DNA from 3 places in the Bacillus sp. LLTC93 genome. Region 2 is predicted to be linked to each of the others. Evidence: riboswitches for the same ligand, from Rfam matches in the RefSeq annotation. Region 2 holds a riboswitch; each other region holds the start of a gene.
The links. Region 2 has a riboswitch for S-adenosylmethionine ahead of C6W18_RS10295 (DUF2292 domain-containing protein). Riboswitches for the same ligand answer to the same signal wherever they lie in the genome.

Region 1 (3,980 bases), on a different contig from region 2:
GAGACAAAATCACAGCGGACGAGCCTTTCGGAAGTGTAGAATCAGTCAAAACTGTTTCTGAACTTTATGCACCGATCAACGGCACAATCGTTGAAGTGAACGATGAGTTGGATGACAGCCCGGAATTCGTGAATGACTCTCCATACGAAAAAGCATGGATGATTGTTGTAGAACCAGCTGATGCATCTGAAATCGAGAACTTAATGACAGCTGAACAATACGAAGAAATGACAAAAGAAGACTAATTTATGTGAAATTGGACACTCTACCTTTATGGGGGGTGTCCAATTTGTCTTTTCAAAAAGAACAGGTGGATATAACAGAACATGTCACTGGGCGATTCAAAGAAAGCGGCATGGTGCTTTACCATCAAAATGAAGAGATTGGCACGATGATTAGTGAAAATCAATATGAGTTGAAATCGGGTTATTCCTATGATCAAAATCGTTTTTATCGTCTGTCAGATACATTGACCCACGGGACAGAACAATATGTAGACTGTGACGATGAAAATGGCTGGTGCTAATCACAGTTAAGGCTGCAGTGAGTGAGTGCTGCAGTCTTTTTGTCGACCAAGTGCCCGATCTTTACAAGCTGAATGAAAGATTGTAATCTAAGGAAGAAGTGAATCAACGTCAAAAGGGCCGGGTGATCGTGATGAACGTCGAGATAGAGAAGGTCATCATTGTAGAAGGTAAATCAGACAAACAAAAGCTAAAAGAAGTCATTAGTGAACCTGTTACCATCATTTGCACCAATGGCACGATCAGTACATCGAAGCTGGATCAGCTCGTGGACGATTTATTGGGAAAAGACGTTTACATATTAGCAGACAGTGACGATGCTGGCGACAAACTGAGGAAGCAATTTCGAAAAGAATTCCCTGAAGCACTTCATCTGTTTGTCGACAGAACGTACCGTGAAGTGGCCGCTTCACCGTCAGCCCACATTGCATCTATCATATTAGCTGCAAACATTGATGTTCATTCGAAATATTTATGAGGGTGGACGTATATGAAAGAGATTGAAGAACATGAATTCAAAGAGATAGAGGACGATTTATTTCTTTTGTACTTATATACACCGTTTTGCGGAACATGCCAACTGGCAAAGAAAATGCTCACAGTGGTAGATGCCATGCAGCCGGATGTTCCATTTTATGAGAACAATTTAAACTATTCACCAGAATTTGCGAAAGCATTTGAAATCGAAAGTGTACCTTGCTTTCTACTGTTTAAAAAAGGTGAAATTATACAAAAAGGCTATGCCTTTCACTCAGTTCCATATCTTCATGAAATGATTGAAACCGCTAAATAAAGCGGTTTTTTGTCATATTTCAAGCAATTCATTTGAAAATTTGTCGAGCTATTTATAAAGGACAAGCCGATGTTTGTAGAGAAATGTTATGTATAACCAAATGACAGGGAGGTTATACATGTGGAAAAAGTGAAAGCCCATGGAAACGCAGGGCAGCGATTATTGCTAAAGCCGCTACTCTCCTCCTCATCCTTGAAGATTACATTTGAGGCGGAAACAGACTCTTGTACATTGATTGTGGATGAACGTGGTGAAGTGAAGAAACTACCTGCAATTGAGTTATCGGATCTCATTTTTTATGGTGAGAGGAAAGAAATTCTTCAATTATTAGATGGAGACATGTCCTTGCAGCAGCTCATTGGCAGGGGACAAGTCAAGGTCAAAGGCTCATTCCGTGCACTTCTTAGACTAGAGGCTGTGCTTTGGCTGACGAACGGTTTTTTTCGAAAAATGATAACGTAGTCGTTTACTTGGAAATTAGCGATTTACAGCGTTGACATATCTCGGGTAGCATGATATTCTACGTTAGTAAAAACATGAACATCACATAAAACAACATATTTTCTCTTATTAAGAGAGGTGGAGGGACGTGCCCTATGAAACCCGGCAACCGTCAGCATAGCTGAAATTGGTGCCAATTCACTCAAAGCCGCAACGCTTTGAAAGATGAGAGAAAGGCGTATTTGAAATAAAAGGCCTTTCTGCTTGCGTTGCAGTTAGGTCTTTTTTACTGACCTGGCAACAGGCTAGAGTCATGACAGCACGAAGAATAAATGAACGTATGTGATGGCAACCTATAGATTCAGCAAGAAAGCAGGTGAGCAGACTGTGATCCATTTACAGAATGTATCAAAAACGTACCACTCAAAAAGCGGAAATGTTGATGCCGTGAAAGACGTCAACTTGGATATTGGTAAAGGTGAAATATTCGGAATTATCGGGTATAGCGGTGCCGGAAAAAGCTCGCTTATTCGCCTATTAAACGGTCTGGAGCTGCCAACAGAAGGAATTGTTGAAGTGGCAGGCAACCGGATCAATGAAGTATCGAATGCGAAACTTCGGAAAGCAAGACAAGAAATCAGCATGATTTTCCAGCACTTTAACCTACTTTGGTCAAGAACAGTGAGACAAAATATTATGTTCCCGCTTGAGATCGCAGGTGTACCTACATCGAAACGGAGAGAGCGTGCGAATGAACTGATTAAATTAGTCGGTTTAGAAGGAAAAGAAAATGCGTATCCGTCTCAGCTTAGCGGCGGACAAAAGCAGCGTGTGGGGATTGCGAGAGCATTAGCAAATGATCCAAAGGTTCTTCTTTGTGACGAAGCAACATCAGCGCTTGATCCGCAAACAACGGATTCTATCCTTGATCTTTTAGCGGATATCAATAAACGTTTAGGGCTGACAATTGTGCTCATCACACACGAAATGCACGTCATTCGCAAAATTTGTCATCGCGTCGCGGTCATGGAAAATGGACGCATTGTCGAAGAAGGCGAAGTATTACGCGTCTTCAGACAGCCGAAGGAAGAGATGACGAAGCGATTTGTACAGCAGCTTGCTGAACCAGAGGAAGCGAAAGAAACAATCGAGCACGTCTTAGAGCGTGTAAAAGAAGGTCAGGTCGTACGGTTGTCCTTTATTGGCGATTCTGCCGAGCAACCGCTGATCACTGAAATCATTCGATCCTTCAATGTCGATGTAAACATCCTTCAAGGAAAGATTTCTCAAACGCAGGAAGGCGCGTTTGGAACACTCTTTATCCATATAAATGGAGAAGAGACCGAGGTAGAAAAAGCCATCGCCTATATCCAAAGCAAACAGGTTGAAATTGAGGTGATGACACATGTTTGAGAAATGGTTTCCGAACGTTGATCTAGACGTCATCTGGAGTGCAACAGGTGAAACAGTGTATATGACACTCATTTCATTGGCATTTGCTTTTGCAATCGGGATTATCCTAGGACTCCTGCTCTTCCTTACAGGAAAAGGCGGTCTTTGGGAAAATAAACCGATCAATGCTGTCATCGGTGCAGTCGTCAACATTTTCAGATCGATTCCTTTTATCATTTTAATTATTCTTTTATTAGGGTTCACGAAATTCTTAATGCATACAATTCTAGGTCCAAATGCAGCACTCCCTGCCCTTGTCATTGGGTCAGCTCCATTCTATGCACGTCTTGTCGAAATTGCACTGCGTGAAGTAGACAAAGGAGTCATTGAAGCAGCACGATCAATGGGAGCTAAAACGTCTACGATTATTTTCAAAGTATTGCTGCCAGAATCATTGCCAGCCCTCATTTCAGGTATTACCGTAACAGCTATTGCTCTAATTGGCTCTACTGCGATCGCAGGTGCAATTGGAGCAGGCGGACTTGGTGACCTTGCTTATGTGGAAGGATACCAATCTGGTAATACAGATGTCACACTTGTAGCTACTGTGTTTATTCTCATCATCGTCTTTATTATTCAAATAATCGGTGATTTGATTACAAATAAAATTGATAAACGTTAAGGGAGGATTTATTCATGAAGAAATTGATTTTAAGTGCACTATTTCTAGCATTTGCAGGCATCTTAGCTGCATGCGGTTCATCTAATAACGCAAGTGATAGCAAAACCATTACGGTTGCCGCTTCAAAAACACCCCATGCCGAGATTCT
Region 2 (3,980 bases):
TACGATAGACGCACTATATCACCTTGATTGATCTCAGCTGCCTTTTCCTTTGTGACTGGCAGCGTAATAGGAAGAGACCAAACGACACCACTTGCTAGTCGCATACTGCTCACAACTGCTTCATAATCAGCTTTTGTTAAAAACCCTTCAATTGGACTATATCCGCCAATTGCAATGAGTTCAAGGTCTGCAAAGGAGATCGCATCTAGTTCGATTTCCTTTGCAGCCGTGCTAAGATCATATTCTTCATTTACTCGATTAATTAATACGCCACCATGTGGTGTTAAACTCATTTGTTCATCTTCCTCTCAATGTTCATATTTATTAGATGTTAATAGTCGGATTTATGGTTAAATCCCGCCGCCCTGCTCATGAATAGAGCTGCTTTCATTTTTGACTGCCTTCATCAGACTCAGCGCACCAAGTGAGGCAAGCAGTACACTCATCATGATAAAGATAGAGTAATAGTCGCCTTTTAAGAAAAGGCTCACCAGCAGATACGATAGGCTGAGTGATAAAAAGGGTGACACAACCCAAACCTTCAACATCTTTTTCACGATATGTTTATGAAAAATGTTAGGTCCACCCTTTGCCATCCCAAGTCCAATAATGGACGAGGAAGTGATCTGAGTAAGTGGAACTGGCAGCCCAAAAATAGAGCTGACGATGACGAGTCCAGCACCGGTACTCGATAACAAAATCCCTTCACCCGTTTGATAGCGGGTGATTTTCTTTCCGTTTGTTTCTAGCACCCTTCTGCCAAGTAAAAGGGCACCAATTGCGACGAAGATTCCGCCGTAAAGCGTTCCTTGCCCAACAGACAACACACCTGAGGCGACAAGCGGACCGACCGCATTGGCGACATTGTTCATGCCGGCTGAAAATGCCTCTAGAAATCCACTGATAATGAGCAAGACTGACAAGATCGCTGTGCCTTTTTTAGATAACCTGCGTTTAGGGAACATTCTGATGATTTTGACTACAACAAAGGTAAAAACAAAAGCGACAACTGGAATGATGATCCAAAAGGCCACAATGACTAAAATAGATTTCACATATAACACTTTATATGCGACAGCAACACCGACCACTGCCCCTACTGTGACCTCACTTGTTGATAAAGGGATCGCCATCAGATTTGCTATGAAGAGTGATAATGCGGCAGAACCAATGATGATACAAACAATTTCAAGTGTAATCACAGATTCTGGCATAATACCAGAGCTGATCGTTTTGACGACCTCACCGCCGCCAATCACTGAACCTGCTAAAATCCCAACTGCACAAACGCTGAGTGCATAGATGGGCTTTTTAATTGCACCTGACCCATATGCAATGCCCATAGAAGCAGCTGCTCCGCTTGCGCCTATGTTTAAAGCAAAGAATAAACTAAATAAAATTGCGGCGATTTCCATACATTATGCTCCCTTACTCATGTAATCCGCACTCTGTCTTTGCTGTACCTGACCATCTGCCAGAACGCAAATCATCCGCAGTAAATGCTGGCTGTGTACACGGTGCACAGCCGATACTTGGGTATCCTTGGTCATGCAGCGGATTATAAGTAAGATCCTCTCTAGATGCATATCTCCATATGTCCTTCCACGTCCAGTGAATGAGTGGACATACTTTTACTGATTTGAATTTTTCATCCTTATTTAAAAAGTTCGTACCTGCTCGTTTTGGTGACTGCTCTCTTCTTAAGCCAGAAAGCCATACCGGATAGCCAGATAGTGTCTCTTGCAAAGGAATGACCTTGCGCATATGGCAGCAGCTTTGGGGATTTGTTTCCCATAATTTTTCACCATGCTGCTCGTTTTGCTGTTCAACTGTCAATTCAGGTGTTTTCAGAACGATGTCTAATCCGGGGTATCTTTCCTTTACCGCATCAATTGTATCGTACGTTTCCTTGAAATGCAGACCTGTATCTAAAAAAACAATTCTCGCATCCTTTTTTACTTTCGCAATAAGATCAATCAGGACAATGCCCTCAATGCCAAAACTGCATGCATAAACGAGCTGATCACCATAATGACCGTACGCCCATTTCAGCACAGATAGGGCCCCTTTATACAAATCGTCCTCTTGAAATGTAATGGACGGCTCTTGCCAATTTTCGTAAGTTAACATTGTTTCTCCCCTTCCGGAGTACCGTTCATATTGCTACTCTCCGCACTACTTCAATCTAATTTTTTCGTTTTTTTCCACTTGAATCACTTGACCGTCCTGAACAATCAACGTAATCGAACCGAATTTCATATCCCCAATCAGTTCTTGCATGTGCTTCACTAAGTCCTCATCCTGGTTTTGTTTCACTTCCATCTCCTCTTCCTCCTCACCGTTAAAATAAAAAAACTTTCTTTCAGTCCGAAAGAAAGATGAGGAAGCTCACGATTTCCTTATCTTTCAAAATAGAATCATTTTGCAGGAAGTAGCACCTTGCGAATCGCAGGTTGCCGGGTTTCATCGGGCCAGTCCCTCCACCTCTCTGGATAAGAGTTTTAATTTGTATTAAATATTAACACAATTCAAACAAAAGTCAACCCGACTTTATTGATAGGATTAGTTTTTATTTAAATTTGAGTCTATTTTACTATTTTTAACCAAAAGAAAAAGGTCTAAAATGATTTTTATTTTAGACCTTTTTCTTTTTTTCAGCGTGATAGAAAACCTTTGAAGTTCAGGAGGGACGAGCACCGAAGCGCAGACCTGACACAGAATGCGAAGGTTTGTCTACACGCTGAAAGCTGTGCAGCTAAGCACAGCTTTTTAGACCGTTTCTTCCATCCAAGATTCAGAGGAAGGATCTTGTCTCCAGCGTTTTAGTTTATTCATAGCAGAAGGTTCAATTGCTTTTAGTTCCAGTGCTACGTCTGTCAGCGTGTCATAGTCTGTTAGTGTGACATATGGAATGTTTTTCTCTTGAAAAGCTGCAGCTGCTTTTGGCAGGCCGTATGTGAAAATAGCCGCAACTCCGAGTACGTCACAGCCCTCATCTTGAAGGGCAGCGACAACCTCAAGCACACTGCCTCCTGTTGAAATGAGGTCTTCTACGACAACAACCTTTTGACCAGGCGATACGACTCCTTCAATTTGATTGCCTTTTCCGTGTGCTTTTGGCTTACTTCTGACATAACACATCGGCACGTTCAGGCGATCTGCCGCTAATGCCGCATGCGGAATACCTGCTGTCGCAGTACCAGCGACCACTTCAGCTCCCTCAAAATGAGTGAGAATCAGATCTTTTAGACCTTCAGCGATGTCGTGTCTAACTTCCGGGTACGACAAAGTTAGGCGGTTATCACAGTAAATTGGTGATTTGATGCCGCTTGCCCACGTAAACGGTGCGTCTGGTTTTAATGAGACAGCTTTGATTTGTAATAAATGTTTAGCGATTTTCGTTTTCATCCGGCGGTCACTCCCACTCTTTCAAAATTTGATGATAGGCTTCCTTTGGGTTTTCAGCTTTCGTGATGGACCTTCCGACAACAATTTGTGAAACACCTTGCTCTTTTGCAAAGGCAGGTGTCGCCACACGCTTTTGGTCATCGGTTTGATCATTCGGCAAGCGAATCCCTGGCGTCACAGTGAGAAAGGAAGGTGAGATGTGTTCATGAAGGACTTTAGATTCATGAACAGAGCAAACAACACCGTCAAGTCCACTTTCAAAAGCCAATTGTCCGTAATGCAGCACAGTCTCTTGCAATGGACGATCAATGAGTAATTCTTTGTTCATCATGTCTTCTGATGTACTTGTCAGCTGAGTCACAGCAATGATGCCTGGGCGACTTTGTCCAGCAGGCGTCCCGCTTTCAAGCCCCTCTACCGCAGCGTGCATCATTCGTTTGCCGCCAGCTGCATGCACATTGACCAAATCGACCCCAAGTGCGGCAAGCCGGTTCATCGCTTTTTGCACCGTTGTTGGAATGTCATGTAATTTCAGATCAAGAAATATGCGACAATCTTTTTCTTTTAGCGCG
Region 3 (3,980 bases), 200 kb from region 2:
CCAGCACCAAAGCCATTCCCTGGCGCAACGACAACATGTGCTTTCTCTAATAATAAGTCAGAAAAAGTTTCAGATGTATACCCTTCAGGCACCTTTAACCAAGCAAAAAATGATCCCTTCGGTGCAGTTACGTCCCAGCCAATGTCCTTACATGCAGCAATCCATGTATTTCGTCTTTTTTCATAACGATCATTTTGCTCCTGTACGCACGTTTGATCGCTTAAAAGAGCTTCTGCTGCTGCATCTTGAGTCGCTTTAAACAGTGACACAAACAGATGATCCTGATAAAGCTCGATCGCTTCAATGACAGAAGAATTTCCTGCTGCAAAACCAACTCTCCAGCCGGCCATATTATATGTTTTGGACAATGTGTAAATTTCAATACCCGTCTCTTTCGCTCCATCTATTTGCAGGAAGCTGACCGGCTTTTCTCCATCGAATCCAATGCCACCATATGCGAAATCATGGACAACACACAATTTGTGATCTTTCGCAAAAGTCACGGTTTCTTCAAAAAATGCACGACTTGCAGTGGCACCAGTCGGATTGTTTGGGTAATTTAAGTACATCAATTTTGCCTTTTTCTTATCAGCCTCTGACAATAGATGGTAGTCAGGTAAAAAATCATTTTGTTCAAGAAGAGGCATGGTAACCATATGAGCTCCAGCAAGCACGGCGCCAGACCAGTAATCAGGATAACCTGGGTCTGGGACAAGCAGCGTATCACCCGGATTCAAAAGGCATTGAGGCAGTTCAACAAGTCCCGCTTTCCCGCCAAATAAAATCGCGATCTCCGTCATTGGATCAAGCGTAACCCCATATTCTCTTTCATAAAAGGCGGCGGCGGCCTTTTTTAGTTTCGCCGTCCCGCGGAATGAAGAGTATTGGTGATTTTCCGGTTTTGCTACCGCTTCCTGCATGGCTTTGACAATATGCGGCGGGGTTGGCTGATCAGGATTTCCCTGACCTAAATTAATGATATCGGCCCCTTCCTGCACTTTTTTCTGCACTTTTTGGACAAGCGACGCAAAAAACTGTTTCGGTAAATGTTTCAACACATCTGATTGCTGGAATTCCATTTTTTCACCTTCTATTCAAGTTACATGACAATACACTCACTGTAATAGATTGTTTTATGAATTGTAAAGCAATTTTGAAAAAAGATTGACATGTGAAGAGCAGCTCTGATAATATTTTGAATTAAGAAATACATGCAGACAAAACAATTACATATTGATTTCTCTTATCGAGAGTTGGGCGAGGGATTTGGCCTTTTGACCCCAACAGCAACCGACCGTTAATACCACTGTGAAGTGGGGCGCAGCAAGTAAAGCGCCGAGACAATTGTCTTATAGGGCACGGTGCTAATTCCATCAGACGTATGTGCTGAGAGATAAGAGAGGCTTAGAGCATACACGCCATCAAGCCTCTTTCTCTCAGGAGAAAGAGGCTTTTTTATATGATTTGGAGGGGAAGCAATTGGTTACACTTACGGCATCATATGAAGAATTAACAGAGAGCTCGGCAGTTGTACTCGCAATTAGACTTGGCTTGATCCAAGAAAGTAGTCATTTAACATGTACTGAAATCGGTGACGGAAATTTAAATTACGTCTTTCATATCTTTGATCACAAACGTGAAAATGGCTTGATCATCAAGCAGGCACTGCCTTATGCAAAGGTGGTTGGGGAGAGCTGGCCGCTTACATTAGACCGTGCAAGAATTGAAAGTGCTGCACTGATTAAGCAGTCAGAATATACACCGCATCTCGTACCAACAGTCTATTATTCTGATACAGCTCTTGCTGTGACAGCAATGGAGGATCTATCACACCTGGAAATCGTCAGAAAAGGGCTAATTGCCGGAAAACAATACCCGTATTTATCAGCTCATGTCGGTGAATTTTTAGGCAAAACACTATTTTACACATCTGACTTTGCCACAAATCCTAAAATCAAAAAACAATTCGTGAAGCAATTTACAAACCCTGACCTTTGTGACATCACAGAAAAACTCGTCTTCACAGACCCTTTCTTTGATAGTGAAACAAATGACTTCGAAGAGGAATTAAGAGAAGATGCCGAAGCATTGTGGACCGATCTTGCAGTGCAAGCCAAAGCAGCAGAACTAAAGCGAATTTTCTTAACCTCAGCTGAAACACTGGTTCATGGAGATCTTCATACAGGCAGTATTTTTGCAAGCGAGACTGAAACAAAGATCATTGATCCAGAATTCGCTTTTTACGGTCCCTTTGGATTCGATATCGGTCACTTTATTGCCAATCTACTGTTGAATGCTTTATCTCGTGAAAATGAGCAGGATCAGCAGCACCTTTTTGATCATGTTGTCAATGTATGGGCAACATTCAAAGAAGTGTTCACAAAAGCTTGGAAAGAAGACAGCATTGAAGCGTTTAGTGTATCGGACAGCTTTTTAGAAACAACCTTTGACCGTATTTTAAAAGAAGCGACAGGCTTTGCTGGCTGTGAGCTAGTTCGCCGAACCATTGGTCTTGCTCATGCCGCTGATCTTGATGCCATTCCATCACCAACTAAACGAATTCAGCAGAAAAAAGCAGCACTTACGCTCGGAAAAACTTTCATCAAACAATATCATACAGTGGAAACAGCGTCTGACCTCGTCGCATTATTCCAGCAATCTGTAAAGGAGTGACGGGTTTTGTCTAAAGAATTTGAAGTTCCCCGTTCCGTCGAATGGGAAGAAAACCATATTAAAATTTTGAATCAGCAAAAATTACCGGCTGAAACCGTATTTGAGCATTTATCTACTAAGGAAGATGTCTATGATGCGATTGTGACGTTAAAAGTGCGCGGAGCACCTGCTATTGGCATTACAGCCGCTTTTGGGCTTGCGCTCAGTGCCCAAGAAATTGATACAGAAAAAATTGATGTCTTTCAACAAGAAGTAGCTCGACTAAAAGAATACTTAAACAGTGCTCGTCCAACCGCTGTGAACCTTACCTGGGCATTAGACCGACTGCTTCAGCGCATTAAGCGTGCTGCTTCGGTGAATGCAGCCAAAACAGATCTTGTCCATGAAGCCATTCAAATTCAAATCGAAGATGAAGAAACATGCAGGCAAATCGGTCAAAATGCCCTCCAGCTCTTTAAATCAGGTGACCGTATTATGACCATTTGTAATGCAGGCTCCATCGCAACGAGCCGTTACGGAACAGCGCTTGCTCCTTTTTATTTAGCCAAAAAGAAAAATCTCGATCTTCATATTTATGCTTGTGAAACACGCCCCGTTCTTCAAGGCGCCAGGCTGACGACATGGGAGCTCATGCAGGGCGGTGTGGATGTGACGCTCATCACAGATAACATGGCAGCCCATACGATGAAGGAAAAGCAAATTTCTGCTGTTATTGTTGGAGCTGATCGGATCGCTCGAAATGGAGATACAGCGAATAAGATTGGAACGTTAGGTCTTGCCATTCTGGCTAAACACTTTCAAATTCCGTTTTTTGTGGCAGCACCGCTTTCGACCTTTGATGTATCGACCCTTGATGGGGCAGATATTCCAATTGAAGAGCGCGACCCGCTGGAAGTAAAGGAATTAAACGGAATACAAATTGCACCGCCCGATGTTCAAGTATTTAATCCCGCCTTTGATGTCACTCCCCACCATCTTATTTCAGGTATCATTACAGAGAAGGGGATTATCACTTCCAATTATACAGAGGAGATTGATGCACTTTTCACTGAAAGCATCTCCCTCTAATATCAAAAAAGCGCCGTGTTCTCGTTATTTAAGAGCACCGCGCTTTTTTGTTTCATTCGTTTTAGCTAATATTTCTTTTTTCTGTTCCTCTGTCAAGACGTTCATTTTGACACATAGTGATGTGACGGCATACACTTTATCTTTTTTGCCCCAAAACATCCTAGCACCCTCCTTTTTCCCTCGACCAACTTTTTTAGCTTAATAAAAGGATATGTCGTTTGCTAAACATTTGGAACAGG

Region 1: linked by a shared signal. The riboswitch ahead of C6W18_RS06570 (methionine ABC transporter ATP-binding protein) and the one ahead of C6W18_RS10295 (DUF2292 domain-containing protein) in region 2 are both predicted to bind S-adenosylmethionine.
Region 3: linked by a shared signal. The riboswitch ahead of mtnK (S-methyl-5-thioribose kinase) and the one ahead of C6W18_RS10295 (DUF2292 domain-containing protein) in region 2 are both predicted to bind S-adenosylmethionine.

Annotation. Positions count from the first base shown of each region.
Region 1 covers NZ_PVME01000002.1:255,606-259,585, reverse strand. Annotated here, with positions in the region: gene gcvH (glycine cleavage system protein GcvH) at 1-245, shown strand, start outside; gene C6W18_RS06590 (YusG family protein) at 290-526, shown strand; gene C6W18_RS06585 (ribonuclease M5) at 658-1,002, shown strand; gene C6W18_RS06580 (thioredoxin family protein) at 1,015-1,317, shown strand; gene C6W18_RS06575 (SCP2 sterol-binding domain-containing protein) at 1,438-1,779, shown strand; SAM riboswitch class I at 1,882-1,990, shown strand; gene C6W18_RS06570 (methionine ABC transporter ATP-binding protein) at 2,146-3,171, shown strand; gene C6W18_RS06565 (methionine ABC transporter permease) at 3,164-3,832, shown strand; gene metQ (methionine ABC transporter substrate-binding lipoprotein MetQ) at 3,847-3,980, shown strand, end outside.
Region 2 covers NZ_PVME01000003.1:164,108-168,087, forward strand. Annotated here, with positions in the region: gene sat (sulfate adenylyltransferase) at 1-293, opposite strand, end outside; gene cysP (sulfate permease) at 351-1,415, opposite strand; gene C6W18_RS10290 (phosphoadenylyl-sulfate reductase) at 1,429-2,130, opposite strand; gene C6W18_RS10295 (DUF2292 domain-containing protein) at 2,176-2,280, opposite strand; SAM riboswitch class I at 2,397-2,499, opposite strand; gene pyrE (orotate phosphoribosyltransferase) at 2,770-3,408, opposite strand; gene pyrF (orotidine-5'-phosphate decarboxylase) at 3,416-3,980, opposite strand, start outside.
Region 3 covers NZ_PVME01000003.1:365,699-369,678, forward strand. Annotated here, with positions in the region: gene C6W18_RS11320 (pyridoxal phosphate-dependent aminotransferase) at 1-1,079, opposite strand, end outside; SAM riboswitch class I at 1,242-1,399, shown strand; gene mtnK (S-methyl-5-thioribose kinase) at 1,480-2,673, shown strand; gene mtnA (S-methyl-5-thioribose-1-phosphate isomerase) at 2,680-3,741, shown strand; gene C6W18_RS20455 (hypothetical protein) at 3,766-3,900, opposite strand.